DNA from 4 places in the Serratia surfactantfaciens genome. Region 4 is predicted to be linked to each of the others. Evidence: predicted binding sites of a transcription regulator. Region 4 holds the regulator's gene; each other region holds the start of a gene.
The links. Region 4 encodes Fur, which represses iron uptake genes when iron is present. Its sites were predicted from a motif close to ATAATAATGAGAACNACTATCAA; they were not measured.
Positions count from the first base shown of each region.

Region 1 (7,189 bases), 2.5 Mb from region 4:
CTGGGGATCCTGTCGGTGTTCCTGGTGTCCTTCGCCAACTTCTCTTCCATCGGTATCGTGGCCGGTGCGATCAAGGGCCTGAACGAACACCAGGGCAACGTGGTGTCGCGCTTTGGCCTGAAGTTGGTGTACGGCTCTACGCTGGTCAGCATCCTGTCCGCTTCCATCGCGGGCCTGGTGCTGGGCTAAGCCTCTCGAACCTACTGCGATAACAAGGCGCCTGCGGGCGCCTTTTTTGTTGACCTGCATTCGGCGAAGGTGAAATGACGCAAAGCAAAAAGCCGACCCTGAGGTCGGCTTTTTAAATGGTGGTGGAGCTAGACGGGATCGAACCGTCGACCTCTTGCATGCCATGCAAGCGCTCTCCCAGCTGAGCTATAGCCCCACAAAAGTGGTACGCATTGACCGGCGTTACGGTATCCCCAACCTTGCTGAGAAGAAGGTTGGTGGAGCTAGACGGGATCGAACCGTCGACCTCTTGCATGCCATGCAAGCGCTCTCCCAGCTGAGCTATAGCCCCGTTCCACAATCACTTTGTGCTGTGAACGGGGCGCATAATATGAAACCCGCTCAAAGCTGTCAACGGCTAAATTGAATTACTGAATCAAGCGTTGAAAAAGCCGCCAAATCAGCATGTTTGGCACCAAAAAATCATCACTTTGCGCAGAGTTCAGCCATTTTGAGCGTTACATCTCAAAATGGCGAAAGACCCTGCATATCACGTTGATTTTTAATTGACGGAATGTTAGTGAAATGCGCTTGAGTCGGACTCCTGCGCGGCATAGACTGCCCGCGCCTTAAACTTCATTACTATAAACCGAGTCCGTCATGTCTTTGCATTCACCAAAAGAAATCGCCACCCTCGCCGTTCAGGCCGGGGTGAACAAAAGCCGCGCCCCTCTCGCTAATCTGTTGATTCTGGGCTTTCTCGCCGGCGCCTTTATCGCTACCGGCTTTCTGCTGGATATTCACGTCATCGGCACCCTGCCGGCCGAATGGGGCTCTTTCGGCGCCCTATTAGGTGCGGCGGTGTTCCCTATCGGCCTGATCCTGACCATTCTGGCCGGCGGCGAACTGCTGACCGGCAACATGATGACCTTGCCGATGGCCTGGTTCGCCCGCGAAATCCCCGCTATCGCCGTGCTGCGCAACTGGTTTTGGGTCACCCTGGCCAACTTCGCCGGCAGCGTGGCCGTTGCCTACTTCTTCGGCCATCTGCTGGGCCTGACCGAGGGCGCGTTTTTGCATAAAACGCTGGCCATCGCGCAGGCCAAAGTGGATGCGGACTTCCTGCACGCCTTTATTTCCGGCGTCGGCTGCAACTGGCTGGTGTGCCTGGCGGTATGGTTAGCCTTCGCCAGCAGGGATGTACCGGGTAAAGTCATCGGCATGTGGTTCCCGGTCATGGCTTTTGTCGCCATCGGCTTCCAGCACGTGGTGGCGAATATGTTCATCATACCGGCGGCCATCTTTGCCGGCGGCATGGGTTGGGAGCAATACCTGCCTAACTTTGCTGCGGTATTCCTCGGCAACGCGCTGGGCGGGGCCGGCTTTGTCGGGTTGATGTATTTCCTCGCCTATCGCCCGGGATTGCCGGCCGGCGAACAAGCCTGATAAACGACAATAAAAAAGCCCCGGGATCGCTCCTCGGGGCTTTTTCTTTATGGATGGCGTATCAGCCTAATCAGGCCTGCGCTTCACGCTCGGCGATGTAAGCCAGCGCCATATCGATGCGCTGCAGCGAACGCTTCTGGCCGATCGCATGCACGGTCACGTCCATGCCCGGTGACTGACCGGCGCCGGTCACCGCCACGCGCAGCGGCATGCCAACCTTGCCCATGCCGACGCCCAGCTCGTCCGCCGTACCCTGAATGGCATCATGCACGTTTTCCGGCGTCCAGACGGTGATGGCGGCCAGCTTGGCGCGCACCGCTTCCAGCGGCTGACGTGCAACCGGGCGCAGGTGTTTCTTGGCGGCGTCGGCGTCGAACTCGCTGAAGTCTTCGTAGAAGTAACGGCAAGACTCCGCCATTTCCTTCAGCGTCTTGCAACGCTCGCCCAGCAGCTTGACGATCTCCTTCAGTTCCGGGCCGTTGCGGGTTTCAAGACCCAGTTGCTCAACGTGCCACGCCAGATGCACCGCCACTTCTTCCGCCGGCATGTGGTTGATGTAGTGGTGGTTCAGCCATTGCAGCTTCTCGGTGTTGAACGCACTGGCAGATTTGTTGATCGCTTCCAGCGTGAAGAACTCTTTCATCTCATCGATGGAGAAGATCTCCTGATCGCCGTGGGACCAGCCCAGACGCACCAGGTAATTCAGCAGCGCCTGCGGCAGGTAGCCGTCATCGCGATACTGCATCACGCCCACCGCGCCGTGGCGCTTGGACAGCTTTTTACCGTCGTCGCCGAGGATCATCGACACGTGCGCGTATTCCGGCACCGGCGCGCCCAGCGCTTTGAGAATGTTGATCTGGCGCGGGGTGTTGTTGATGTGGTCTTCACCGCGGATCACATGGGTGATTTCCATGTCCCAGTCATCGACGACGACGCAGAAGTTATAGGTTGGCGAACCGTCGGTGCGGCGGATGATCAGATCGTCCAGCTCCTGGTTGCTGAATTCGATCGGGCCGCGAATTTTGTCGTCGAAAATCACCGAACCTTCCTGCGGGTTGCGGAAACGCACCACGTGCGGCTCGTCGTCGGTGTGGCTGCACTGGCTGTCGCGGCAGTGGCCGTCATAACGCGGCTTCTCGCCGTTTTCCATCTGCTTCTCGCGCAGCGCTTCCAGGCGTTCCTTGGAGCAATAGCATTTATAGGCGGTGCCCTGCTCCAGCATCTCGTCGATGACCGCGTTATAGCGATCGAAACGCTTGGTCTGGAAATACGGGCCTTCATCCCAATCCAGGTTCAACCAGTTCATGCCATCCATAATTGCGTCGATCGCGTCCTGGGTGGAGCGTTCCAGATCGGTATCTTCGATACGCAGAACGAACTCACCGCCCGCATGGCGGCTGAACAACCAGGAATAAAGTGCGGTACGCGCGCCGCCGACGTGAAGATAGCCGGTCGGGCTCGGTGCAAAACGGGTTTTGATTTTCATTGGGTTCACTGCCTTATTACGCAACGCGTGTCGGCGGTTGCCGACGATTGCTCGGAATTGAAAAAAGAGTGGACGACATTGTATCACCACGCGCTAATTCCTCAACGCCGACACGATATTGCACCGGTCGATTTCACGCGATTTGCGGCCAGTTCCGCATAACATTGCGCAAAGAATCGGCGTCTCTGGCGATAATTATCGCGCCCTGCCTAAATTTGCGGCGAACGATTGAAATCATTTTAAAAACCGTTGACTCACTTTGAACTATCCCTATAATGCGACTCCAACAAGACGGGGCGATTAGCTCAGTTGGTAGAGCATCTCCTTTACACGGAGGGGGTCGGCGGTTCGAGCCCGTCATCGCCCACCATCTTGTTGAGAAAAAATGAGAACGAATGAGGGTGATTAGCTCAGTTGGTAGAGCATCTCCTTTACACGGAGGGGGTCGGCGGTTCGAGCCCGTCATCACCCACCATCATTCTCTCGTTTAGCAGTAACCTGGAAGTCCTGAAGTGGGTGATTAGCTCAGTTGGTAGAGCATCTCCTTTACACGGAGGGGGTCGGCGGTTCGAGCCCGTCATCACCCACCACTTCTGCGGGTCGTTAGCTCAGTTGGTAGAGCAGTTGACTTTTAATCAATTGGTCGCAGGTTCGAATCCTGCACGACCCACCAATTCAGAAAAAAGCGCCTTTTGGCGCTTTTTTCGTTTCTGCCGCACTCACTTTCCCTTCTTCTTATTCTCTCTATTCACCACGCGCTGAGATACGAATGGTTATCATTTTGGCCGCTTGAATGGTAAATTAGCGGGCAACCCCCACGGCCACTCCGCCGTCGGATTGATACGCCTTTGTGCAAGGAAAGAAAGAGCCCGCTCATGACCCTATCCTTACGTCAGCTGTTTATTTCATTCATCGCCGTTTCCACCTTGCTGCTCAGCGGCTGCGGCCCGGACGACAAGAGCGACGAGCAGAAACCGTCCGCCCCCGCTGCCGACAGCAGTTGGCCGCGCACCATCGACAGCGCCAAAGGGAAATTTACGCTGGAAAAACCGCCGCAGCGCATCGTGTCCACCAGCGTCACCATCACCGGCACGCTGCTGGCGATCGACGCCCCGGTGGTCGCCAGCGCCGCCACCAGTCCGAATCCCCTGGTAGCCGATAAACAAGGTTTCTTTACCCAATGGAGCGAAGTGGCCAAACAGCGCCACGTCGAGCGGCTGTATCAGGTGGAGCCGAATGCCGAAGCCGTCGCCGCCACCGCGCCGGACTTGATCGTCGTCGCCGCAACCGGCGGTGATTCTGCGTTAAAACTGTACGATCAGCTGTCTGCCATTGCGCCGACGCTGGTGCTCGATTACGGCGACAAAAGCTGGCAACAGCTGGCGAGCGAGCTCGGCGAGATCACCGGCCATGAGGCCGGCGCCAAACAGGCGGAAGATCGTTTCGAACAGCGCGTGGAGCAAGTGAAGCAGGCGATTACCCTGCCGCCGCAGCCGACCACCCCGCTGGTGTATGCCGATAATGGCCGCGAGGCCATGCTGTGGACGCCGGGCTCCGCCCAGGGCAAGCTGCTGACCCAGCTCGGCTTCCAGTTGGCCACTCCGCCGGAAAGCGCCAAAGGCAACACCAGCATGGGGAAACGCCATGACATCATCCAGATCTCCGGCGAGAAAATGGCCGAGGGCCTGAACGGTAAAACGTTGATCCTGTTCGCCACCAATGAACGCAAAGTGCAGGAGCTGTTGGCCAACCCGTTTCTCAAGCATCTGGAGCCGGTGGAGCAACGGCACGTCTACGCCGTCGGCAACGACACCTTCCGCCTCGATTACTACAGCGCCACCAACATGCTGAACCAAATCGAGCAGTTGTTCAAAAAGCCCTGAATCACGCTGTCGGCAGGCCAATCCCCTGCCGACGCTTTCCGCAAACGGATCGGCAGTTCACATTCAATCAATTGAAATATCAATAGTTATTAACATCCTCAACGCAGCTAAACCACGAACCGACGGGTGCATGCGGGCGTAAACTCGTGCTACTATTTGGCGCCCGTTATAAACGCAAATAGCAATGAGAATAAAAATCATAAAGGAGTTACCGGTGTGAACGTACCCACTCCGACTGAGCGGACGCTTTCGTCCGCGCCGCACGCAGCTTACGCCAGTGGCTTCAAACGCATCGCCGGGTTCGGTATCGGTTTGGCGCTGTTGCTGCTGTGCGTCATTGCCAGCCTGATGCTGGGTTCCAAAGCCATTCCTTTCCATACCGTCTGGCTCAGCCTGCAGGGCGTAGCGAGCGGTTCCGACAGCACCATCATTCTCAACGCCCGGGTGCCCCGTACGCTGGCGGGCATTTTGGCCGGCATGGCGCTCGGCGCCGCCGGCGCGCTGATTCAGGCGTTGACGCGCAACCCGCTGGCCGATCCCGGCGTGCTCGGCATCAACGCCGGCGCCAGCTTCGCCGTGGTCATCGGCATCATGTTTTTCGGTGCCGCCACCACCGAAAGCTATATGGTCTACGCCTTCGCCGGCGCCGCCGTCACTACCCTGCTGGTCTACCTGATCGGCACGCTGGCGGGCGGGCGCATCAACCCGGTACGGCTGACGTTGGCCGGCGTGGCTATCGGCGCGGTGCTGCTCGGCATCACCACCGGGCTGTCGCTGATCGATCCGCAAACCTTTGACCAACTCCGCTTCTGGCAGGCCGGCACGCTGGATATCCGCACGCTGTCCACGCTGCCGGTGACCGCCCCCGCCATTCTGCTCGGCTGCCTGCTGACGCTGCTCATCGCCCGGCCGCTGAATACCATCGGCATGGGGGAAGATCTGGCTATCGCGCTCGGCGCGCGCGTGGTGCTGACTCAGGTGATCGCGGTGATCGCCATCACCTTGCTGTGCGGTGCAGCAACCGCCACCGTCGGCCCGATCAGCTTCATCGGCCTGATGGTGCCGCATATCGCTCGTTGGTGGGTCGGCCCCGACCAACGCTGGATCCTGCCCTACTCCATGCTGCTGGCGCCGATTTTACTGCTGTGCGCCGACGTAGTCGGCCGCTTGCTGGCGGCCGGTGAACTGCGGGTGTCCATCGTCGCCGCCTTTATCGGCGCGCCGGTGTTGATCTGGCTGGTGCGACGCAAGAAAACGCTGGGGGGCTTGTGATGAGTCTGCCCCACACTCTGCATATTGGCCGCCCGGACGGCATCATCAACTGGCGCATGCCGCTGCGCCTGCTGCTGGTCAACCTTTCGCTGCTGGCTTTGTGCCTGGCGATGGCGGTTGCCGCGCTGTGCTACGGCACGCTGCAGCTCTCGCTGGAGCAGGTCTTTGCCGCGCTCAGCGGCGAGGCGCCGAAAAACCTGGTGACTGTGGTCACCCAATGGCGCTTGCCTCGCATCGCCATGGCGCTGTTGTTAGGCGCCGCGCTCGGCATGAGCGGCGCCATTTTCCAGTCGATTATCCGCAACCCGCTCGGCAGCCCGGACGTGATCGGCTTTAATATGGGGGCTTACACCGGCGCGCTGATCGCCATCACCCTGTTCAACGGCGGCTACTATTACGTCGCCGGCGGCGCGCTGGCCGGCGGCATTCTCTCGGCGCTGGCCATCTATCTGCTGGCCTGGCGGCAAGGCATTGCCGGCTTCCGGTTGATCATCGTCGGCATCGCCATCAGCGCAGTGCTGGTCTCCACCAACACCTGGCTGATCATCACCGCTTCGCTCGAGCGCGCCATGGACGCCGCCATGTGGCAGGCCGGTTCGCTCAACGGCATGACCTGGCAAAAAGCCCAGCCCGCGACGGCGTTCATCGTGCTGGCGGCGGCCGCCGCGCTGCTGATGGGCAAACGGCTGCAGCTGCTGGAAATGGGCGACGACACGGCGCGCGCGCTGGGCGTCAATGCCGAAAGCAGCCGGCTGTGGCTGATGCTGTTCGGCGTCACCCTCACCGCCGCCGTCACCGCCACCGCCGGGCCGATTTCCTTTATCGCGCTGGCGGCACCCCAGATCGCCCGTCGCCTGGCCGGACAATCCTCGGTCACCCTGACCTCCTCGGCGCTGATGGGCGCGGCGTTGTTGCTCGGCGCCGACGTGGTGTC
Region 1 covers NZ_CP016948.1:3,046,211-3,053,399, forward strand. The annotation lists gene ATE40_RS14305 (NupC/NupG family nucleoside CNT transporter) at 1-189, shown strand, start outside; tRNA gene ATE40_RS14310 (tRNA-Ala) at 310-385, opposite strand; tRNA gene ATE40_RS14315 (tRNA-Ala) at 445-520, opposite strand; gene ATE40_RS14320 (formate/nitrite transporter family protein) at 829-1,614, shown strand; gene gltX (glutamate--tRNA ligase) at 1,685-3,100, opposite strand; tRNA gene ATE40_RS14330 (tRNA-Val) at 3,395-3,470, shown strand; tRNA gene ATE40_RS14335 (tRNA-Val) at 3,500-3,575, shown strand; tRNA gene ATE40_RS14340 (tRNA-Val) at 3,615-3,690, shown strand; tRNA gene ATE40_RS14345 (tRNA-Lys) at 3,698-3,773, shown strand; gene fepB (Fe2+-enterobactin ABC transporter substrate-binding protein) at 3,976-4,983, shown strand; gene fepD (Fe(3+)-siderophore ABC transporter permease) at 5,200-6,255, shown strand; gene fepG (iron-enterobactin ABC transporter permease) at 6,255-7,189, shown strand, end outside.
Region 1: a site for Fur is predicted at 5,162-5,184, ahead of fepD (Fe(3+)-siderophore ABC transporter permease). Genes of this name have one in related genera too.

Region 2 (7,189 bases), 2.1 Mb from region 4:
GTGCCGAACCGGCCTGCGACTTCGCCCGCGCCGCCTTTCGCGCGCTGCTGGTGGAAGTCAACCTCACGCCCAAACCGGGGCTGGTGGATCGCCATAACACCGGCGCCCACCGCGACATGGATCTCGGGCATTTTTACCGCAGCGCCCGCGCCATCGGCGTGTGGCTGCCGCGCTTTATCCAACGCGGGCGCGAAGACGCGGCTCTGCCGGCAGAGCAGCAGCTGGCGCGGCTGCGGCCGCTGGGCCTGGCCTGCGAAAACCAGATGTTTCGCGCCACCGGCGGCATTAACACCCACAAAGGCAGCGTGTTCTCGCTCGGGTTGCTGTGCGCCGCCTTCGGCCGCCTGCAGCAGCAGGGGCGCGCCATCGGCGCAGCGGCGCTGTGCGCCGAAACGGCGGCGATGTGTCGGGGGCTGGTGGACCGCGAGCTGCGACGCAACAACGCCGGGCAGACCGCCGGTCAGAGGCTGTTCGCTGCCTACGGCCTCAGCGGCGCGCGCGGCGAGGCGGAAGCCGGTTTTCGGCTGGTGCTGGACGGCGCGCTGCCGCTGTATCGGCAACGGTTGGCCGCTGACGGCGACGAACAGCGGGCGCTGCTGGACAGTCTGCTGTGGCTGATGGCCCACAACGGTGACACCAACGTCGCCTCGCGCGGCGGCATGCTCGGACTGCGCTGGCTACGGCGCCAGGCGGCGTTGCTGCTGGCGCAGGGCGGCTCGGCCGGGGAGGTTGGCCTGGCGCGCCTGCGGCGCTTCGATGCCGACTGCATTGCCCGCAACCTCAGTCCCGGCGGCAGCGCCGACTTGTTGATAGTGACCTGGCTGCTGGCGCAGCTGGGTGCCCAAGAATAATAACCAAGCCTTCAGGAGAGTCCCCATGTCCCAAACCCAGGAAAAGATCTGGAAAGCGATAGCGCCGCTGGCGGTGCTCGCGATCCTGTTATTGATACCGGTGCCCGACGGCATGCCGCCGCAGGCGTGGCACTACTTCGCCATCTTCGTGGCGATGATCGTCGGCATGATTCTGGAGCCGATCCCGGCCACCGCCATCAGCTTTATCGCCGTGACCGTCAGCGTGCTCAGCGCCAACTGGGTGCTGTTCGGCGCGCAGGAACTGGCGGAGCCGGGCTTCAAGGCCGGTAAAGAGGCGCTGAAATGGGGGCTGGCGGGCTTCTCCAGCACCACCGTCTGGCTGGTGTTCGGCGCCTTTATCTTCGCGCTGGGCTACGAGGCCACCGGGCTGGGGCGGCGCATCGCACTGTTCCTGGTGAAGTTCATGGGCAAGCGCACGCTGACGCTGGGCTATGCGGTGGTGATCATCGATATCCTGCTGGCGCCGTTCACGCCGTCCAACACTGCGCGCACCGGCGGCACCGTGTTCCCGGTGGTGAAAAACCTGCCGCCGCTGTTCGACTCTTTCCCTAACGATCCCTCCTCGCGCCGCATCGGTGGTTACCTGATGTGGATGATGGTGGTCGGTACCAGCATCAGCTCCTCGATGTTCGTCACTGGCGCTGCGCCGAACGTGCTGGGCATCGAGTTCGTCGGCAAGATCGCCGGGGTGCACATCAGCTGGATGCAGTGGTTCCTGGCGTTCCTGCCGGTCGGTCTGCTGTTGCTGATCATCGCGCCGCTGATTTCCTATTACCTGTACAAACCGGGCGTGACCCACAGCAGCGAAGTGGCCGCCTGGGCGGATACCGCGCTGGGGGAAATGGGCAAGCTGACGCGCAAGGAATACACCCTGATCGGCCTGGTGCTGCTCAGCCTGTGCCTGTGGGTATTCGGCGGCAAAATGCTGGACGCCACCGCGGTGTGTCTGCTGGCGGTGTCGCTGATGCTGGCACTGCACGTGGTGTCGTGGAAAGAGATCACCAAATATTCCAGCGCCTGGAACACGCTGGTTAACCTGGCGACGCTGGTGGTGATGGCCAACGGCCTGACGCGCTCCGGCTTTATCGACTGGTTCGCCCAGACCATGAGCACCCATCTGGACGGCTTCTCGCCGAACATGACGGTGGTGGCGCTGGTGCTGGTGTTCTACTTCGCCCACTATCTGTTCGCCAGCCTATCGGCGCATACCGCCACCATGCTGCCGGTGATCCTGGCGGTCGGTAAAGGGCTGCCGGGCGTGCCGATGGAGCAGCTGTCGATGCTGCTGGTGCTGTCGATCGGCATCATGGGCGTGCTGACGCCGTACGCCACCGGGCCGGGGGTCATCATCTATGGCTGCGGCTACGTGAAATCGAAAGACTACTGGCGCCTGGGCGGCATTCTCGGCGTGGTGTACATCGCCGCGCTGCTGCTGATCGGCTGGCCGATCATGAGCCTGTGGTACTGAGTTGAAGCACAGCGGCCGCCGCCCGGTGGCCGCTGGTACGATCTTTTCCCGTGAACCCTGTCACACACTTGTCACACTAACCTCGCCATCATACTCAGGCAAACGCTAACACCTTAAAAATAATCATTTTCCGGGAGCCTCTGCGGATGAGAAAAAAAACGTTATTGCTGTGCCTGCCTTTGTTATTCACCGGGAACGCGCTGGCGGAAGCCGGCGGTTATCAACTGGAACAGGTGCTGGTGATGAGCCGCCATAACCTGCGTGCGCCGCTGGCCAATAACGGCAGCGTGCTGGCGCAGTCTACGCCGAAGGCCTGGCCGGCCTGGGAAACGCCGGGCGGCCAGCTGACCACCAAGGGCGGGGTGCTGGAAGTGTACATGGGGCACTACTTCAATGCCTGGCTGAAGCAGACCGGCCTGTTGCCGCAAGAGGGCTGCCCGACCGCCGGCAGCGTGTATGTCTACGCCAACAGCCTGCAGCGCACGGTGGCCACCGCGCAGTTCTTCAGCAACGGCGCGTTCCCGGGCTGCGACGTCAGCGTGCACCATCAGGACAAGATGGGTGAGATGGATCCGACCTTCAACCCGATCATCACCGACACTAGCGAAGCCTTCAACCAGCAGGCGCTGGCGGCGATGAACGCCGCGCTGGGATCGCTGAAGCTGGACGCCTCTTACCAACAGCTGGCGAAGATCATCGATTACAAGGATTCCGCCGCCTGCAAGACCGACAAACACTGCGATCTGACCAAAGAAGCCAGCGTGATGAGCGCGGTGCCGGGCAAAGAGCCGGGCGTCTCCGGCCCGCTGCGGGTGGGCAACTCGCTGGTGGACGCCTTTATGTTGCAGTACTACGAAGGTTTCCCGATGAAAGAGGTGGCCTGGGGCAAAATCGCCACCCCGCATCAGTGGAAACAGCTGGCGCAGCTGAAAGACGGCTATCAGGATTCGCTGTTCACCTCGCCGGTGGTGGCGCAAAACGTCGCCAAACCGCTGCTGACCTATATCAACAACGCGCTGCTCGGCGAGCGCAAACCGGACGCGCCGAAGCTGACGGTGCTGGTCGGCCACGACTCCAATATCGCTTCGCTGCTGTCGGCCATGCAGTTCCAGCCGTATCAGCTGCCGCAGCAGTATGAGAAAACGCCGATCGGCGGCAAGCTGGTGTTCCAACGCTGGCGCGACGCGCAGAACGACCGTGAATTGCTGAAGATCGAGTACGTCTATCAGTCCACCGAACAGCTGCGCAAGGCGACGCCGCTGACGCTGCAAACCCCGCCGCAGCGCGTAACGCTGGCGCTGAAAGGTTGCCCGATCGACAAGGACGGTTTCTGCGCCTGGAGCGATTTCGAAAAGACCATGAAGGGCATCCTGTAATGCCCAGCCTCTCTCCCGGTTGCGGGGGAGAGGCCTCTTCCCATCCCGGCTAACGCGCCGCCGTGCCGGCCTTAACGCCATTTATTTTGCCCAGAGTCATTGTTGCAGGCCGTTTCGGGGGCTAACATCATCAGCCTGCCTGCTTATCATGGATACTGCCGTTGCCCACTTTTATCCGCAATATCAACTTTTTCACGCCGGACGGTTATCCGGGCCAGGTGGCGCGCTGCCAGTTTGCGCTGGCGGAATATCGCGACGACAGCTTTTCTGCATTGGGCTTTACGCTGCCGGATCATCTGGCGCGCGCGGTGCCGAAGCGCCGTGCGGAGTATCTGGCCGGACGCGTTCTGGCGCGGCAGCTGTTGGCGCCGTTCGGTTTCGCCGATTTCACTCTGGCGCGCGGCGAAGATCGCGCGCCGCAGTGGCCGGCTGGCATCGCCGGTGCGCTGAGCCATAATTCGAATACCGCGCTGTGCGCCGTGCACCGCGAGAGCGGGCTGGGCGGCGTTGGGCTGGATGTGGAGACGCTGCTGTCTGACGAGCGGGCGGAGGAGCTGTGGGGGGCGATCGTTTCGCCGACGGAGCGCGAGGCGTTGCTGCGCGAGGCGCTGCCGTTCAACGCGCTGCTGACGCTGACGTTTTCCGCCAAAGAGAGCCTGTTCAAGACGCTTTATCCGCAGGTGCGCTGTTACTTTGACTTTCTTGATGCGCGCATGACGGCCGTGGACGTGCAGCGGCAGACGTTCGTATTAGAGCTGCTTAAGACATTGACGCCGCATTGCCCCGCCGGGCGCCGGTTCAGCGGGCGTTTTTGGCGTGAAGGTGACGACGTCACGACCTTTATTTTTTGCTAAAACACAATAATAACAGTGTGTTATTTATTTCTGTGCCGTAACGCGGATTTGCCGCGGCGCGCCGAAAGATTCATTCACCGGTGATTGACCCACGGTGGGGATCCGGTGTAATTTACCATCCTTTTTATGGCTAATGATAATTATTCGCATAAACATTATCATTGGTGAGGCGCAACAAAGGAGTGGTCTTGTGGCGACACTGACGACAGATAACCAAACCTTCCCCGGGTTTGTGTACGCCGAGCAATCGACCTTTTTGTACCGGTCCGAATTCCGTTCACTTTCCGCCGACGGCGTGTTCGAGCGCATTGAGGCGCCGGCGTTCGGCGGCGAACAGGAAGGCGGCGCGCTGACTCAGCACATCCGCCAGGCGCTGGCGCGCGCCAAAGCCGCCGGCCAGGCGGCGCCGGTGGTGGTGGGCGCCATTCCGTTCGATACGCGCCGGCCTTCCAGCCTGTACGTGCCTGAAAACTGCCAGTTTGTCGCCAACGACAGCTTTACCCGCGCCGCGCGCCCGATGCTGCAACAGCCGCATCGTCTTGCCGCCTGCACCAGCATTCCGGACGAGCCGCGCTTCAAGCATGCGGTGGCGGAAGCGGTCAGCCGCTTTAAACAAGGCAAGCTGGACAAGGCGGTGCTGTCGCGCATCCTCGACATCGAGCTGGAACAGCCGGTGGCGGGCCACCAGATCTTCAATAACCTGATGGTGCAGAACCCGACCGGTTACCACTTTTCCCTGCCGTTGGCCGATGGCGGCGTGCTGATCGGCGCCAGCCCGGAACTGCTGATCCGCAAGCAGGGCGGCGAGATCCACACCAATCCGCTGGCGGGCTCGGCGCGCCGTCAGGACGATGCGCAGCAGGATCGCCTCGGTAGCGAGCGCCTGATGCGCTCGACCAAAGACAAATACGAACACAAGCTGGTGATAGAGGATATTCGCCGGCATCTGGCGCCGCTGTGCGCCAGCCTGAGCGTGCCCAGCGGCCCGTCGCTGCTCAGCACCGGCACCATGTGGCACCTGTCCACCCGCATTCGCGGCGAGTTGCTGAACCCGACGCTCAACGTGATGCAGCTGGCTTGCCTGCTGCATCCGACACCGGCGCTGTGCGGCTTCCCGACCGAGAGCGCCCGCCAGCTGATCGCCGATTTGGAGCCGCACGATCGTGGCCTGTTCAGCGGCATCGTCGGCTGGTGCGACGCCAACGGCGACGGCGAGTGGGCGATCGTCATCCGCAGCGGTCTGCTGCACGGTAACCGGGTGCGGCTGTTCGCCGGCGCGGGCATCGTCGCCGCTTCGACGCCGCAGTCCGAGTGGATGGAAACTGCCGCCAAACTGGGCACCATGCTCAACGCTTTCGGCCTGAACAGCGGCGCGCTGTAGGGCCTCTTTGCGGCGCAGTGTGCGCCGCGCCATACGCTTTCGCAGGAGACAACGATGAACAACAACATGACCCGGCTGTGCGCCCGGATGGCGGTGTGCGCATGAGCATTCAGATGGATTTCACCGGCAAACGGGTGTGGGTGACCGGCGCGGCGCGCGGCATCGGTGAGCAGATCGCCCGGCACTTTTTGGCTCAGGGTGCTGAGGTGGTGGGATTTGATCGCGAATTCGCCAACCCGGATCTGCCTTACCCTTGCGTGACGCTGGACATCAGCCGGCCGGAACAGGTGGAGGCGGTGTGCCGCCAACAGCTGGGGGAGAACCCGCGACTGGACGTGTTGGTCAACGCCGCCGGCATTTTGCGCATGGGCAATACCGAAGATCTGAGCGTGGATGACTGGCATCAGTGCATCAACGTCAACGCCTCGGGGGCGTTTTACCTGTTCCGCGCGCTGCTGCCGCACTTCAAGGTGCAGCGCAGCGGGGCGATCGTCAGCGTCGGCTCCAACGCCGCGCACGTGCCGCGCGCGCAGATGGCGGCCTACTGCGCCTCCAAGGCGGCGCTGACCAGCCTGAACCACTGCGTGGGGCTGGAGATGGCGCCGTTCGGCGTGCGCTGCAATCTGGTGTCGCCGGGCTCGACCGACACGCCGATGCAGCGCGGCATGTGGCAGACCGACGATGCGCAGCAGCGCACCATTGCCGGCTTCCCCGAGATGTTCAAACTGGGGATCCCGCTGGGTAAAATCGCCCGCCCGGACGAGATCGCCAACGCGGTGTTGTTCCTGGCCTCCGACTTGGCCAGCCACATCACCATGCAGGATATCGTGATCGACGGCGGCGCCACGCTGGCCGCCTGAGTCAGACCCGCTGGCGGCGCAGCAGGTGCTGCGCGCCTTCCGCCGCCAGCAGCAGCACCGCCAGCCAGATCGCCAGATAGGTCGGCCATTCGCTTTGGCTGATGCTCTCGCCGAGCAGCAGCGCGACGATCACCAGCAGCACAGGTTCCACATAGCTCAGCAGGCCGAACAGACTGAACGGCAGCAGGCGGCTGGCGAGGATGTAACACACCAGCGCCACGGCGCTGATGACGCCGAGCAACGGAATGCGCCAATACAGCTCGGCATTGGCCTGCAGCGCCGCCGCGCCGTGGTCGCCGAAAGCGAACCAGGCCGCCGCCGGCAGCATCAGCGCCAGCTCGCACCACAGTCCGCCGAGGTTGTCGGTGGCGAAGCGGC
Region 2 covers NZ_CP016948.1:2,671,976-2,679,164, reverse strand. The annotation lists gene citG (triphosphoribosyl-dephospho-CoA synthase CitG) at 1-851, shown strand, start outside; gene ATE40_RS12610 (anion permease) at 877-2,340, shown strand; gene agp (bifunctional glucose-1-phosphatase/inositol phosphatase) at 2,487-3,716, shown strand; gene ATE40_RS12600 (4'-phosphopantetheinyl transferase family protein) at 3,878-4,570, shown strand; gene ATE40_RS12595 (isochorismate synthase) at 4,761-5,951, shown strand; gene dhbA (2,3-dihydro-2,3-dihydroxybenzoate dehydrogenase) at 6,053-6,811, shown strand; gene rarD (EamA family transporter RarD) at 6,813-7,189, opposite strand, start outside.
Region 2: a site for Fur is predicted at 4,704-4,726, ahead of ATE40_RS12595 (isochorismate synthase). Genes of this name have one in related genera too.

Region 3 (7,189 bases), 2.0 Mb from region 4:
TTTCGCTGCCTTCCAGGATGCCGATTACCGAGATACGTCCTCCCACCGCCACGGCGCGCACCGAGTTGCCGAGATTGGTGCCGCCCACGGTATCCACCACATGGTCGATGCCGCGATCCTGGGTCAGCTGATAGACCTTCTCCACCCAGTCGCCATGCAGACGATTGATGCCGTGGTCGGCGCCCAGCGCCTTGGCGCGCGCCAATTTTTCGTCGCTGCCGGAAGTGACGTACACCTCGGCACCCTGCGCTTTGGCGATCTGCAGCGCGAACAGCGCCACGCCGCCGGTGCCTTGTACCAATACCGAGTCGCCGGCGCGCAGTCTGCCTTGCTCCACCAGTGCGAACCAGGCGGTCAGCCCGGCGCACGGCAAGGTGCTGGCCTGGGCATCGTCCAGCGACGCCGGCGCCGCCACCAGCCAATCTTCATGCAGTATCACGTATTCCGCCAGCACGCCCTGATAAAAACCGCCGAGGGTGTGATAAGGCACCCGGCGCGCATCGCCGTAGGGTTTTTGCTCGCCGTCGAGCCAACCGGGGCTGAAGGTGGAAATGACGCGCGCGCCGGGCTGAAAGCGGCTGACGCCGGGACCGATGGCATCGACCTCGCCGGCCATGTCCGAGGCGGGAGTGAACGGCTGCGGCAGCGTGAGCCCCATGCCGCTTTCTATCATCAGTTTGTCACGGTAATTGAGTGAGATAGCCTTCACTTTCACTCTGATTTCGTGCGGTCCCGGCTGTGGGATGGCGCTTGCGCTCAGCTGCAGGTGCTCACGCCCCAGGGCGCTCATCGTCCAGCGTTGCATGGTGTTGGTCATGATGTTCTCCAAAGTCAGCGATTAACAGACCTGCCGATAATATCGTTGATAAAGGTTCGCCAGTGGCGATAAGATTTCCGCAGATTGTTTCTTTCAGAGCGACAAATCATGAGCGATCGGTTGAGCGGCATTTCGGTATTCGTTATCGCCGTGGAGGCGGGCAGTTTTGCAGTGGCGGCCAGCCGGCTGCATCTTTCGCGTTCGGCGGTCGGCAAAACCATCGCCCGGTTGGAGCAGCGGCTGGGGGTGCGGCTGTTTCATCGCACCACGCGCAGCCAGAGCCTGACCGACGACGGTGCGCTGTTCTACGAGCGTTGCCTGCGGGCGCTGGAGGAGATCCGCGGCGCAGAAACGCTGCTGGAGTCGGGAAAACGACAGGTCAGCGGCCGGCTGCGAGTGTCGATGCCGGTGCTGTTTGGCCGCATGTGCATTGCGCCGCTGCTGACCGAACTGACGCGCGAGCATCCTGGGTTGGAGTTGGAGCTGTCGTTCAGCGATCGGGTGGTGGACCTGATTGAGGACGGTTTCGATATGGCGATTCGCAACGGTACACTGGCCAACAGCAGCGGCTTGGTGGCGCGGCGTATCGGCGATCACCGCATGGCGCTGTGCGCCTCGCCGGCCTATCTGCAGCGTCGCGGCGAACCGCATAACATCGAGCAGTTGGCGCAGCATGAGGCGGTGACCTACATGCGCGCCGGCGCGCGGCGCAGCTGGCGGGTGCTGGACGAAGGCGGCAAGCCGCAGGAGGTGATGCCGAACAACCGGCTGCAGATGGACGACCTGCAGGCCATTGCGGATGCGGCGACGGCAGGATTCGGTATCGCCTGGCTGCCGTGCTGGCTGGTGCGTGAACAGCTGCTGAGCGGGGCGTTGGTGCGTTTGCTGCGCGATCGGCCGGGTGCGGCCTTTGAAGCGCATGCGGTATGGCTGCACACGCCCCATCTGCCGCTGAAGGTGCGGCTGGCGGTGGATACGCTGGTGAGCAAGTTGCCCCCCAGCCTGGCGCTGGTCGAAAAGGCGCTATAACGCGCCTGGCTTAAGACGAGGCGGCGCGCTTCTTGCGCCAGATCACCAACATGGCGCCCAATAAGCCGACAAACAGCAGCAGCAGCGGCAGCAACATCAAGCCGGTCATCACCTGACTTTCGTGGCGTTTCACCAGCGGGATTTGGCTGAAAGCGTAGCCGAGGCCCACCAGCGCACAGACCCAGATCGCCGCGCTCAGCCAGTTAAACACCTGAAAGCGCGAGCTATTGAGCCCGGAGATGCCGGCCATGGTTGGCAGCAGCGTGCGCACGAAACCGAGGAAGCGGCCGATCAGCAGCGCCGTCAGCCCATGGCGGTTGAACAGGCTGTGCGCGCGCTGGTGGTATTGCGCCGGCAACTGCAGCAGCCAGCCTTTTACCAGGCTGGTATGGCCCAGCCAGCGGCCCTGGATATAGCTCAGCCAGCAGCCGAGGCCGGCGGCGGCGGTCAAAATCAGCAGAGTGGGGGCAAAGCCCATCACGCCTTTGGCGATCAGCGCACCCGACAGCAGCAGCAGGCTGTCGCCGGGGAGGAAGGAGGCGGGCAGCAGTCCGTTTTCCAAAAACAGGGTGGTGAAAAGCACGGCGTAAACCACCCAAATCACGCTTGGATCGGCGAGGGCGACAAAGTCCTGCTGCCAAAGCGCATGAATAATCTCTCGTAATACATCCATTTTATGTCCTGTTGCATGCCGGTTGCGCCCGGGGTCACGTTCTCCAGGGTGCGGCGGTTACCGTATCTGACAGTTACCCGGTTAGTGTACCGCTAATAGCTTAAGCCGACATTAAACGAGACGAAGAAAATTACCGGAATCCGCCTTAGCGCACGCCGCTGAGGCGATCGAAACCGGCCGCCAGATCGGCGATCAGGTCTTCGACGTTCTCCAGGCCGATGTGTAAGCGCACCAGCGTGCCGGAGAAGTCGACGCCGCCCGCCGGGCGGATCGCTTCCAGTTCTTCCGGTTGGTTGGCCAGGATCAGCGACTCGAAGCCGCCCCAGGAGTAGGCCATGCTGAAGTGGCTGAAGTTGTCCAGGTAAGCGGCCAACTGCGTATCGTCCAGCCGTTCCTTCAGCACGAAAGAGAACAGCCCGTTGCAGCCGCTGAAGTCGCGGCGGTAGAACTCGTGGCCCTTGCAGCTCGGCAGGGCCGGATGATTGACCGTCGCCACCTCCGGCCGCGCGGCCAGCCAGTTGGCTACCTCGATGCTGCTGCGTTCGTGCTGTTTCAGCCGCACGCTCAGGGTGCGCAGGCCGCGGCTCGCCATGTAGGCGGTGTCGGCATCCACCATCTGCCCCATCAGATAGGAGTACTCGCGCAGTTGGTCCCAACAGCGCGCGTTGGCGACGGCGGTGCCGAGCATGTAATCGGAATGGCCGATCAGGTACTTGGTGCCGGCCTGAATAGAAATGTCGATGTCGAAATCCAGCGCCTTGAACAGCACGCCCGCCGCCCAGGTGTTGTCGATCATGATCACCACGTCCGGCGCCACGGCGCGAATGGCCTGCACCATGGCCGGGATATCCTGCACTTCCAGGGTGATGGAACCGGGGGACTCAAGGAACACCACGCGAGTATTGGGTTGGATCAGATTGGCGATGTCGGCGCCGATCAGCGGATCGAAATAGGTGGTGCTGACGTTCATGCGGCCGAGGATATGGGTGCAGAAATCTTGGGTCGGCTCGTACACCGAGCCTGTGACCAGCAGGTGATCGCCGGCGCCGACGAACGACAGGATCGCATTGGCCACCGCCGCCGCGCCGCAAGGGTACAGCACGCAGCCGGCACCGCCCTCAAGCTCCACCATCGCATCCTGCAGCGCAAAGTGGGTCAGGGTACCGCGTCGGCCATAAAACAGCTCGCCGTGGGCGCGCTGTGCGGTGGCGTGTTTTTTGGCGGCGACGGAGTCGAAGACCAGGGAAGAGGCGCGTTGCGTAACGGGATTGACGGAGCCCTGGGTGTAGCGTTTGCCGCGGCCGGCGCCGATCAGCGTGGTTTCGATGTGTTTTGACGTCATGGTACCTGGCTCACCTCTGGTTGCTCTGCACGTGCCCGTTTGCGATAGCCCTTACGTTAGCATGAGTTAATATAGCCATCCAGACGTTTTAACTTCTGGATATAGAAACGGCTATAATTGGCTGCCGGTCACGCATTTCTCGCGTCATCCTTCTGCCGAGTGGGAAGAGAGAAGCCCATTCCTCGGCTGAGGCGCCGTTCGGCAGCGTGGTCTTGTTGCACCGTTGTGGGATAAAAGTAACGAAATCGCCCTATAAAAGGGGCTTTTAGCGCTGAACGGACGCGGATTGGCACTTTGCGGCAAGGCTGTCTAAAATTTTCTCGTTTATTTGGTAAATAATAATGAGAACTACTATCAATCCCCGGTTGGTTTGATATGATCGCACGCTGAATTATTCCTTAATTTTGATCGGTAATGGGTGGAGGCACAGCGTGAAAACGGCTGGCAAGAATTTAAATCAAGGATCGTTCGGTCAGGGCCGGGCGCAGTGGGGCAAGGCCTTTGGCCGCAGCCTGATGGCTTCTATGGTGCTGGTCGTGGGGCTGGCCGGCAGCGCGCAGGCCGCGCCGGCGACCAACCCGGCCGTTACCGAAAGCGTTGCGCCGAGCACCGCGCCTGCGCCGGCAGCCGCTGCGCCTGAGAGCATCACGCCGGTGAACCCGGCACCAACGATCCAACCACCGGAAACTCGCGGCATGGACCTGTCCGTCTGGGGCATGTATCAGCACGCCGACGCGGTGGTGAAAGCGGTGATGATCGGCCTGGTGTTGGCCTCGATCGTGACCTGGACCATTCTATTCTCCAAGGGCAGCGAACTGCTGCGCGCCAAGCGCCGTCTGCGCCGCGAACAGCTGACGCTGGCCGAAGCGCGTTCTCTGGATGAAGCCTCCGAACTGGCGCAAAACTTCTCACCGGAGAGCGTCAGCGCGGTATTGCTGAACGACGCGCAAAATGAGCTGGAGCTGTCTGCGGAATCCAACGACAACAACGGCATCAAAGAGCGCACCGGTTTCCGCCTCGAGCGCCGCGTAGCGGCCTACAGCCGCAACATGGGCCGCGGCAACGGTTTCCTGGCCACCATCGGCGCCATCTCGCCGTTCGTCGGTCTGTTCGGTACCGTGTGGGGCATCATGAACAGCTTCATCGGCATCGCCCATTCGCAGACCACCAACCTGGCGGTCGTGGCGCCGGGCATCGCGGAAGCGCTGTTGGCGACCGCACTAGGTCTGGTCGCGGCTATCCCTGCCGTCGTTATCTACAACATCTTCGCTCGCGTCATCAGCGGCCATCGCGCCCAGGTGGGCGACGTAGCGGCACAGGTCTTGCTGCTGCAGGGCCGTGATTTGGATCTGGCCGCGACGGCGGAAGCCAAGCGCTCACAGCACGCACACCAACTGCGGGCGGGGTGAGTCATGGCGATGCGCTTAAATGAAGATCTGGACGACAGCGGCGAACTGCATGAAATCAACGTAACGCCGTTTATCGACGTCATGTTGGTGCTGTTGATCATCTTTATGGTGGCCGCGCCGCTGGCAACGGTAGATATCCGCGTCGATCTGCCGGCCTCCTCCGCCAAGCCGCAGCCGCGGCCGGAGAAACCGGTGTTCCTGTCGGTGAAGGCCGACAAGCAGCTCTACGTCGGCGATCAGCCGGTGAATGCCGATCAGCTGACTTCGGTGCTGGATCAACGCACTCAGGCGAACAAAGAAACCACCATCTTCTTCCAGGCGGACAAGAGCGTGGACTATGAAACGCTGATGAGCGTGATGGACACTCTGCGTAAAGCCGGCTACCTGAAAGTGGGGCTGGTGGGCATGGAAGGCGCCGCCAAATAGCGGGCTGATGAAACAGAAAAGGGCGCTTCGGCGCCCTTTTTTACTGGTTCAGAGATATCACTCTCCGGCCAACAAAGCCCGGGAACCGGCATGGCGCCAGCGGATACGGCCCGGCAGATAAAGCGCGTTCTGTTCCAGCGGCCGCTCGTCGATCAGTGCGGTGACTTGGTCGAAGCTATATTGCGCCAACGCCCGGCAGTCCTGTGCGACGGTGTCGATCTTCAGCGTCATGCAGTCGAACAGGTAGTGATCGTCGAAGCTGCACAGGTGGATGTCGCTCTCCATCAGCTGATGTTGAGTCAGATAACGCAATACCCCTTCCAACAGGCCGCAGGCGGCGGTAAACAGCGCTTTGGGCGGCCGCCCCAACTGTGCGCAAAGCTGAGCGAACATCTCGTAACCTGAGCTGGGATGATAGTTGCCGTTGATGATCCATTCCGGTTTGCACGTTATGCCGGCGCGCTGCAGGCCAAGCTGGAAACCGGCCAGCCGATCGCGGGTCGGCGAAATGCGCGGCTGCCCGCCGAGAAAATAGATCTCGTCCGGATGTTGGCGCGCGACCTTTTCCACCAGGTCGGCGGTCGAGTTGACCGAATCGGTGATCACCAGCGGCAGTTCGGAACCGGCGATCAGACGATCCATCTGCACCACCGGCAGCCCGGCGTTGATCTTCTGGTATTCGGCATCGTTCAACTGGCTGGAGGCGACGATCAAGCCGTCCACCTGCCGCTGCACCAGACTGTTCACCGCCATCATTTCCTGCGCTGGGTTTTCATCGGTGCAGGCGATCAACAGCTGCAGCCCGGCTTCGCGGCATAGCGTTTCCAGCTCGCGCGAAATCACCGCAAAACCGTAGTTGGTCATCTCCGGTACGACCAACCCCAGCGTGTGGCTGCGGTTGGAGCGCAAAGAGCGGGCGTGGATGCTGGGCTGATAATGGTGTTCGTGCGCCAGCGCCAGAATGCGATCGCGGGTGTCGTCGGACACCCGGTATTCCTTGCTGCGGCCGTTCAGCACCAGGCTGGCGGTCGATTTCGACACCCCGGCCAGCGTGGCGATGTCACTGATGGTAATGCGTTTATTTTTTTTCACTGACGCCATCTGAAGTCATCGGAGGATGCGTCATTCTAGCATGCATGGCGTCAGCGGCCAGTATTCCAACGCCAGCGGCGCGCTCCCGCACAGCCGCAGTTGCGGCTCACCAGCCGGGAAGTAGCGTGCGCTCATCACCGCCTCGCCATGATTGATGAAAATCTCCACGCTGGAACGATCGAACAGCAGTTGCAGATGCGTGACCGGGCCGCGCCAGTAACGGTGCTCCGGCCGGCCGTCGGCCAGGGAAGCTCGCGTCAGCTGCAGCCTTTCGCCGTCCCAGTTCAGCGTCATCGCGTCGCCAAAGGTTGCGTTGAACGGGCCCTGTGGCGTTAATTGCAGCTCTGCCGCGCCCAGTGCGTAGACGGGGGCGTCATCGGCGCGCCCCTGCCAGCATGTTG
Region 3 covers NZ_CP016948.1:3,747,055-3,754,243, reverse strand. The annotation lists gene ATE40_RS17610 (zinc-dependent alcohol dehydrogenase family protein) at 1-817, opposite strand, end outside; gene ATE40_RS17605 (LysR family transcriptional regulator) at 926-1,846, shown strand; gene ATE40_RS17600 (DedA family protein) at 1,857-2,519, opposite strand; gene metC (cystathionine beta-lyase) at 2,665-3,861, opposite strand; gene exbB (tol-pal system-associated acyl-CoA thioesterase) at 4,293-5,270, shown strand; gene exbD (TonB system transport protein ExbD) at 5,274-5,696, shown strand; gene ATE40_RS17580 (LacI family DNA-binding transcriptional regulator) at 5,754-6,797, opposite strand; gene ATE40_RS17575 (sucrose-6-phosphate hydrolase) at 6,819-7,189, opposite strand, start outside.
Region 3: a site for Fur is predicted at 4,197-4,219, ahead of exbB (tol-pal system-associated acyl-CoA thioesterase). Genes of this name have one in related genera too.

Region 4 (7,189 bases):
CGGCAAAAAAGAGGCGCGGGTGATCGGCTTCGATCAGGCCGGGGTATTCTATGGGTTGCAGTCGATCCTGTCGTTAGTGCCGACCGACGGCAGCGGCAAGATTGCTACATTGGACGCCAGCGACGCGCCGCGCTTCCAGTATCGCGGCATTTTCCTCGACGTGGCGCGCAACTTCCATAAGAAGGATGCGGTGTTGCGTCTGCTGGATCAGATGGCGGCCTACAAGCTCAACAAATTCCACTTCCACCTGAGTGATGATGAAGGTTGGCGTATCGAGATCCCCGGTTTGCCTGAGCTGACGGAAGTCGGCGGCCAGCGCTGCCACGATCTGAGCGAAACCACCTGCCTGCTGCCGCAGTACGGCCAGGGGCCGGATGTCTACGGTGGTTTCTTCAGCCGTCAGGACTATATCGACATCATCAAATACGCCCAGGCGCGCCAGATTGAAGTGATCCCTGAGATCGACATGCCGGCGCACGCCCGCGCCGCGGTGGTGTCGATGGAGGCGCGCTATAAAAAGCTGCATGCCGCCGGAAAAGAGCAGGAGGCCAACGAATTCCGCCTGGTGGATCCGACTGATACCTCCAATACCACCTCCGTGCAGTTCTTTAACCGCCAGAGTTACCTGAACCCGTGCCTGGATTCTTCCCAGCGCTTTGTCGACAAGGTGATCGGCGAGATCGCCCAGATGCATAAAGAAGCCGGGCAGCCGATCAAAACCTGGCACTTCGGCGGCGACGAGGCGAAAAACATCCGCCTGGGCGCCGGCTATACCGACAAGGCGAAACCGGAGCCGGGTAAAGGCGTCATCGACCAGAGCAACGAAGACAAGCCGTGGGCCAAGTCGCAGGTTTGCCAGACGATGATCAAAGAAGGCAAGGTGGCCGACATGGAGCACTTACCGAGCTACTTCGGCCAGGAGGTCAGCAAGCTGGTGAAGGCGCACGGCATCGACAGAATGCAGGCCTGGCAGGACGGCCTGAAAGACGCCGAGAGCGCGAAGTCGTTCGCCACCTCGCGCGTGGGCGTCAACTTCTGGGATACCTTGTACTGGGGCGGTTTCGACAGCGTCAACGATTGGGCCAATAAAGGGTATGAAGTGGTGGTCTCCAACCCGGACTACGTCTACATGGACTTCCCTTACGAGGTGAACCCGGACGAGCGCGGTTACTACTGGGGCACTCGCTTCAGCGACGAGCGCAAGGTGTTCAGCTTCGCGCCGGACAACATGCCGCAGAACGCGGAAACCTCGGTCGATCGCGACGGCAACCACTTCAACGCCAAGAGCGACAAGCCGTGGCCGGGAGCCTACGGGTTGTCCGCTCAGCTGTGGAGCGAAACCCAGCGCACCGATCCGCAGATGGAATACATGATCTTCCCGCGCGCGCTGTCGGTGGCCGAACGCGCCTGGCACCGCGCCGGTTGGGAGCAGGACTATCGCGCCGGCCGCGAATACAAAGGCGGGGAGACCCACTTTGTCGACACCAAGGCGCTGGAGAAAGACTGGCTGCGCTTCGCCAATATCCTGGGCCAGCGTGAACTGGCCAAGCTGGACAAAGGTGGCGTCGCTTATCGTCTGCCGGTGCCCGGCGCACGCGTAGCGGGCGGCAAGCTGGAGGCGAATATCGCGCTGCCGGGATTGGGCATCGAGTATTCCACCGACGGCGGCAAGCAGTGGCAGCGTTATGACGCCAAGGCCAAGCCGGCGGTATCGGGTGAGGTGCAGGTGCGTTCGGTCAGTCCCGACGGTAAACGTTACAGCCGCGCCGAGAAGGTCTAAGCCCGGCGCATCGGCCTGTCGTCATGGCGGCGGGCCGCTTAACGAAGGGGGAATGCGTCCGCCTCTGCGCGTGTCGGCGTGAAGCGGACGTGAAAGTGAGAGCAGTACGTGGAGTCGCAGTGCCGCTGCAATTGTAGTATTTCATGACATGATCTTTCCCCGGCTGGTCCGGGGATTTTTTTGCTCACCGTTCAGCAAGCATAAAAAAACCGCCTCAGGGTGAGGCGGTTTTTCATAGCCAGTCAGGCTTATTTCTTGTCGTGCAGCGTTTCGTCTTCGCGGCAGTCACCGGTTTCACAGTGGCCGTACAGGTACAGGCTGTGGTTGGTGAGCTTGATGCCGTGCTGCTTGGCGATATCACGCTGGCGCACTTCGATGGATTCGTCACTGAATTCGATCACTTTGCCGCAGTCCAGGCAAATCAGGTGATCGTGGTGATGCTGTTGGGTCAGTTCGAACACGGACTTGCCGCCTTCGAAATTGTGACGTGTCACAATGCCCGCATCGTCAAACTGGTTCAGTACGCGATAAACCGTTGCCAGGCCGATCTCTTCGCCCATATCAATCAGTTTTTTGTACAAATCTTCCGCACTGACGTGATGGCATTCCGGATTTTGCAGTACTTCCAGGATTTTGAGTCGCGGAAGCGTGACTTTTAAGCCGGCCTTCTTCAATGCGATGTTGTTGTCGGTCATGCGAATTCAGTCCTGTTACTATGCTAATCAAGTTGAGGCGTACTCGCCTGTGGCATCGGTCGGCACAAAGAGTTAATGCGTCTCATTATAGAACCGGTTGTACTAAATGGAAACCGCCGGTTGTTAACAAAGATATAATTGCACTATTGCATGTTTTGCATGCAACGCCTTGATGGGTGGGATAAACCGATAACTCAGTCTACCTTGACGGGGTGGGAAGTTACAAATCTGTAGCTTCTATCGCAGCAATCCCTGCTGCCGATGATGGCCCTGTGCGCACACTATGCACTTTACAGGGCCTTTGTTCAACCTTTCGCCAGTTGCGGCGTTTAGCCGACGATATCGGCCAGGCTCAGCTCTTCGACGATCTGTTTGACCCAGGCATCGACGCGCTCGTTGGTCAGCTCCGGCTGGCGGTCTTCGTCGATCGCGAGACCAATGAAGTGGTTGTCGTCCGCCAGGCCTTTGGAGGCCTCGAAGTGGTAGCCTTTGGTCGGCCAGTGGCCCACGATGGCCGCGCCGCGCGGTTCAATGATGTCGCGGATGGTGCCCATCGCGTCACAGAAGTATTCCGCGTAGTCTTCCTGGTCGCCGCAGCCGAACAGCGCCACCAGTTTGCCGTTGAAATCGACTTCTTCCAGCGTCGGGAAGAAATCATCCCAGTCACACTGCGCTTCACCGTAGTACCAGGTCGGGATACCCAGCAGCAGGATATCGAACCCTTCCAGGTCTTCTTTGCTGCTTTTAGCGATGTCGTGTACTTCAGAGACGTCGTCGCCAAACTGTTTCTGGAGAATTTTCTGGATCATTTTGGCAATGTTTTCGGTATTGCCAGTGTCGCTGCCAAAGAAAATGCCTACAGTAGCCATATCGCGTATAACCTTTAAATTCAAGTAATTGCATTACTCGATGCCAGCACTGCCGCCGCTGACGCCGATTAAAATGATGCCATGACAAGAGCCTTTCGCCACGGGGGCGGGCGCCGACAGGCGCAGTCTCTTGCCGGTAAATGCGTATCATGCCAGAAAGTGGCGCCGGGGTTTTATCGCATTTATGCGATGCCGGAGAATGAAGAAAAGCGTGGTCGATCCGGCGTTGTCCTTAACGCCGCGCCGCGCGTGCGGCCGAAGAGATCAATGTTCCGGCTGTTCTTCCGCCAGTTGCGCCAACAGCATCTGCTCGATGAGTTCGCTGCGGCTAATGTTGCGCTGTTCCGCCAATTTGTTCAGGGCGTCCACCGCATCCGCGTTGATTTTCAGCTCTACGCGCCGCAATCCACGCACTTTATCGCGCCGTAACTGATTGCGCTTATTGATTCTAAGCTGTTCATCGCGGGAAAGCGGGTTGGTTTTCGGGCGCCCCGGACGGCGTTCATCTGCGAACAGATCCAGCGTCGTGCGATCCGTTTGTTCTTTTGCCATAGGTAGCGGTACTGCAAGGGAGTTTGCATCAAAAAGCGCTCGCACGCTTCCGGAGGCATCGGTTAACACACTTCGGGCCAATAAACCCTAACCCAAATTCACCCCCGAACCGGCGTTCGCGAACGCGCTGGCGCGGCGGCAAAATTATAGCGCGCCATATTACCCCAGCAGATGGAGCGGCGACAATGCCTAACTGCGGGCTAAACGCGCTAAGCCGTTATCTTTAGCGCGTTTTTTCGCCAGATGAGCGTATTTTTCAGGCTTCGTCGAGGAAACGGTGGATGGCGCGCAGCACCGCGTCCGGTTTTTCGGCGTGCACCCAATGGCCGGTGCCGGCGACGACATGGGCGCGGGCCTGCGGGAACTGGCGGGCGATGTCCGCACGATAGCTGTCCTGCACGTACGGCGACAGGCCGCCGCGAATGAACAGCGTCGGGTGCGGCCAGGCCGGCACGTCCTGCCAGCCGGTGATGTCTTCGTAGCGTTCGATCAGCACCGGCAGGTTGAAGCGCCATTCGCCATTGTGGAAGGACTTCAGCAGGAACTGGATCACGCCTTCTTCCTGCAGATAGTCGCGCATCAGCTGGGCGGCCGCCTGGCGTTGGGTGATGCCGGCGGCGCTGACGGCCTTCAGCGCGGCGAAGATCTCATCGTGGCGGCGAGTCTGGTAATCCACCGGCGCCACGTCGATGACGATCAGCTTAGCGATGCGCTCCGGCGCGATGGCGGTCAGCGCCATCGCCGCTTTACCGCCCATCGAATGGCCGATGACGATCGCTTTATCCAGCTGCAGTTCGTCGAGCAGCGCCAGCAGATCCTGCGCCATGGCGGGGTAGTTCATGTCGTCGGCGCGCGGGGAGAGGCCGTGGTTGCGCAGATCGACTTTGATCACGCTGTGCTGCTGGTGCAGATCGCGTGCCAGCACGCCCAGGTTGTCCAGATTGCCGAACAGCCCGTGGATCAGCAGCACCGGCAGCGCATCTGACTCGGCGGCCAGCAGTTGATAATGTAATTTCATGGCGAAGTTCATACTGAGAGAGATTCAGATTAGGGTATCATGATTGAATCGCACGATGAATCATGCGGAATTTTCGCGGCGCGGGCTTGGCAGTGCCGGCTATAGGTATTAGTCTGCATTTGCCGTCCGGAGGCACATTGTTGTGTTCGCTCCAGCGCTTTTAACCTTATAATCCCATGGCTTGAATGCAGGATCTGGCTTCAGGTTCTAAGTAGAAAAAACAGTATTGGATAAAGATGAAAACTATTGAAGTCGACGAAGAGCTTTACCGTTATATTGCCAGCCACACGCAACACATCGGTGAAAGCGCGTCCGATATTTTACGCCGCATGTTGAAATTCACCGCCGGTCAGCCGGTGCGCGCGTTGCCTGCCGCCAGTGCGTCGCAGTCCGTCGAGCTGGAAAAGGCGGCCCCGGCGCAGCGTCCGCGCGATCGCGTGCGCGCCATGCGCGAACTGCTGCTGTCGGATGAATACGCCGAGCAGAACAAAGCGGTCAACCGTTTCATGCTGGTGCTGTCCACGCTGTACACCCTCGATGCCGCCGGTTTCGCCGCTGCCACCGAGGCGTTGACCGGCCGTACCCGCACCTATTTCGCCGGCGATCAGCAGACCCTGCTGGCCAACGGCACGCACACCAAGCCGAAGCATGTACCGGGCACCCCTTACTGGGTGATCACCAATACCAATACCGGCCGCAAACGCAGCATGATCGAACACATCATGCAGGCCATGCAGTTCCCGGCGGAACTGATCGAGAAAGTTTGCGGTACCGTCTAATTTAGCGAACAGCCCGTCATGATGGCCGTGCGCGACATATTGCCCGGTCACCGACAGGGATGAGGGAGATATGTCGATGGCGAATAATCCACGTGCCGGGCAGCCCGCCCGCCAAAGCGATCTGATCAACGTAGCCCAGCTGACGTCGCAGTACTATGTGCTGCAACCGGAAGCCGGCAATCCCGCACATGCGGTGAAATTTGGCACCTCCGGCCACCGCGGCAGCGCGCAGCGCCACAGCTTCAACGAAGCGCACATCCTCGCCATCGCCCAGGCGATCGCTGAAGTTCGTCATCAGCAGGGCACTACCGGCCCATGCTATGTGGGCAAGGACACCCATGCGCTGTCCGAACCGGCCTTCATTTCCGTGCTGGAAGTGCTGACCGCCAACGGCGTCGATGTGATCGTGCAGGAAAACAACGGCTTCACGCCAACGCCAGCGGTATCGCACGCCATTCTGTGCCACAACCGCCGTGGCGGCGCGCAAGCCGACGGCATCGTCATTACGCCGTCCCATAACCCACCGGAAGACGGCGGCATCAAGTATAACCCGCCGAACGGCGGCCCGGCCGACACCAACCTGACGTCGGTGATCGAAAAGCGCGCCAACGACCTGCTGGCGCAGCAGTTGAAGGGCGTTCAGCGCCAGTCGCTGGACAAGGCCTGGAACAGCGGCCATCTGCACGCCAAAGATCTGGTGCAGCCTTATGTCGAAGGGCTGGTTGAGGTGGTCGACATGCCGGCCATCCAACGCGCTGGTCTGAAGCTGGGCGTGGATCCGCTCGGCGGTTCCGGCATCGCCTATTGGCAACGCGTGGCGGAGCACTACAAGCTGGATCTGACGCTGGTGAACGATTCCATCGATCAGACGTTCCGCTTTATGCACCTGGACCACGACGGCATCATCCGCATGGACTGTTCGTCCGAGTCGGCGATGGCCGGCCTGCTGGCGCTGCGCGACAAATTCGATCTGGCGTTCGCCAACGATCCGGATTACGACCGCCACGGCATCGTCACGCCGAAAGGCCTGATGAACCCGAACCACTATCTGGCGGTGGCCATCAACTACCTGTTCCAGCACCGCCCGCAGTGGGGCGCCGATGTCGCGGTAGGTAAAACGCTGGTGTCCAGCGCGATGATCGACCGCGTGGTGGCCGATCTGGGCCGCAAGCTGGTGGAAGTGCCGGTCGGCTTCAAGTGGTTCGTGGACGGCCTGTTCGACGGCAGCCTGGGCTTCGGCGGCGAAGAGAGCGCCGGGGCCTCGTTCCTGCGCTTCAACGGCCAACCTTGGTCGACCGACAAAGACGGCATTATCATGTGTCTGCTGGCGGCTGAAATCACCGCGGTAACCGGTGAAAATCCACAGCATCACTATGACGATCTGGCCAAGCGCTTCGGTGCGCCAAGCTACAACCGCATCCAGGCGCCGGCGACGGCGGCGCAAAAAGCGGCGCTGTCCAAGCTGTCGCCGGAGATGGTCAAGGCCAATACCCTGG
Region 4 covers NZ_CP016948.1:584,048-591,236, forward strand. The annotation lists gene ATE40_RS02740 (beta-N-acetylhexosaminidase) at 1-1,780, shown strand, start outside; gene fur (ferric iron uptake transcriptional regulator) at 2,029-2,475, opposite strand; gene fldA (flavodoxin FldA) at 2,805-3,344, opposite strand; gene ybfE (LexA regulated protein) at 3,609-3,896, opposite strand; gene ybfF (esterase) at 4,153-4,926, opposite strand; gene seqA (replication initiation negative regulator SeqA) at 5,151-5,693, shown strand; gene pgm (phosphoglucomutase (alpha-D-glucose-1,6-bisphosphate-dependent)) at 5,770-7,189, shown strand, end outside.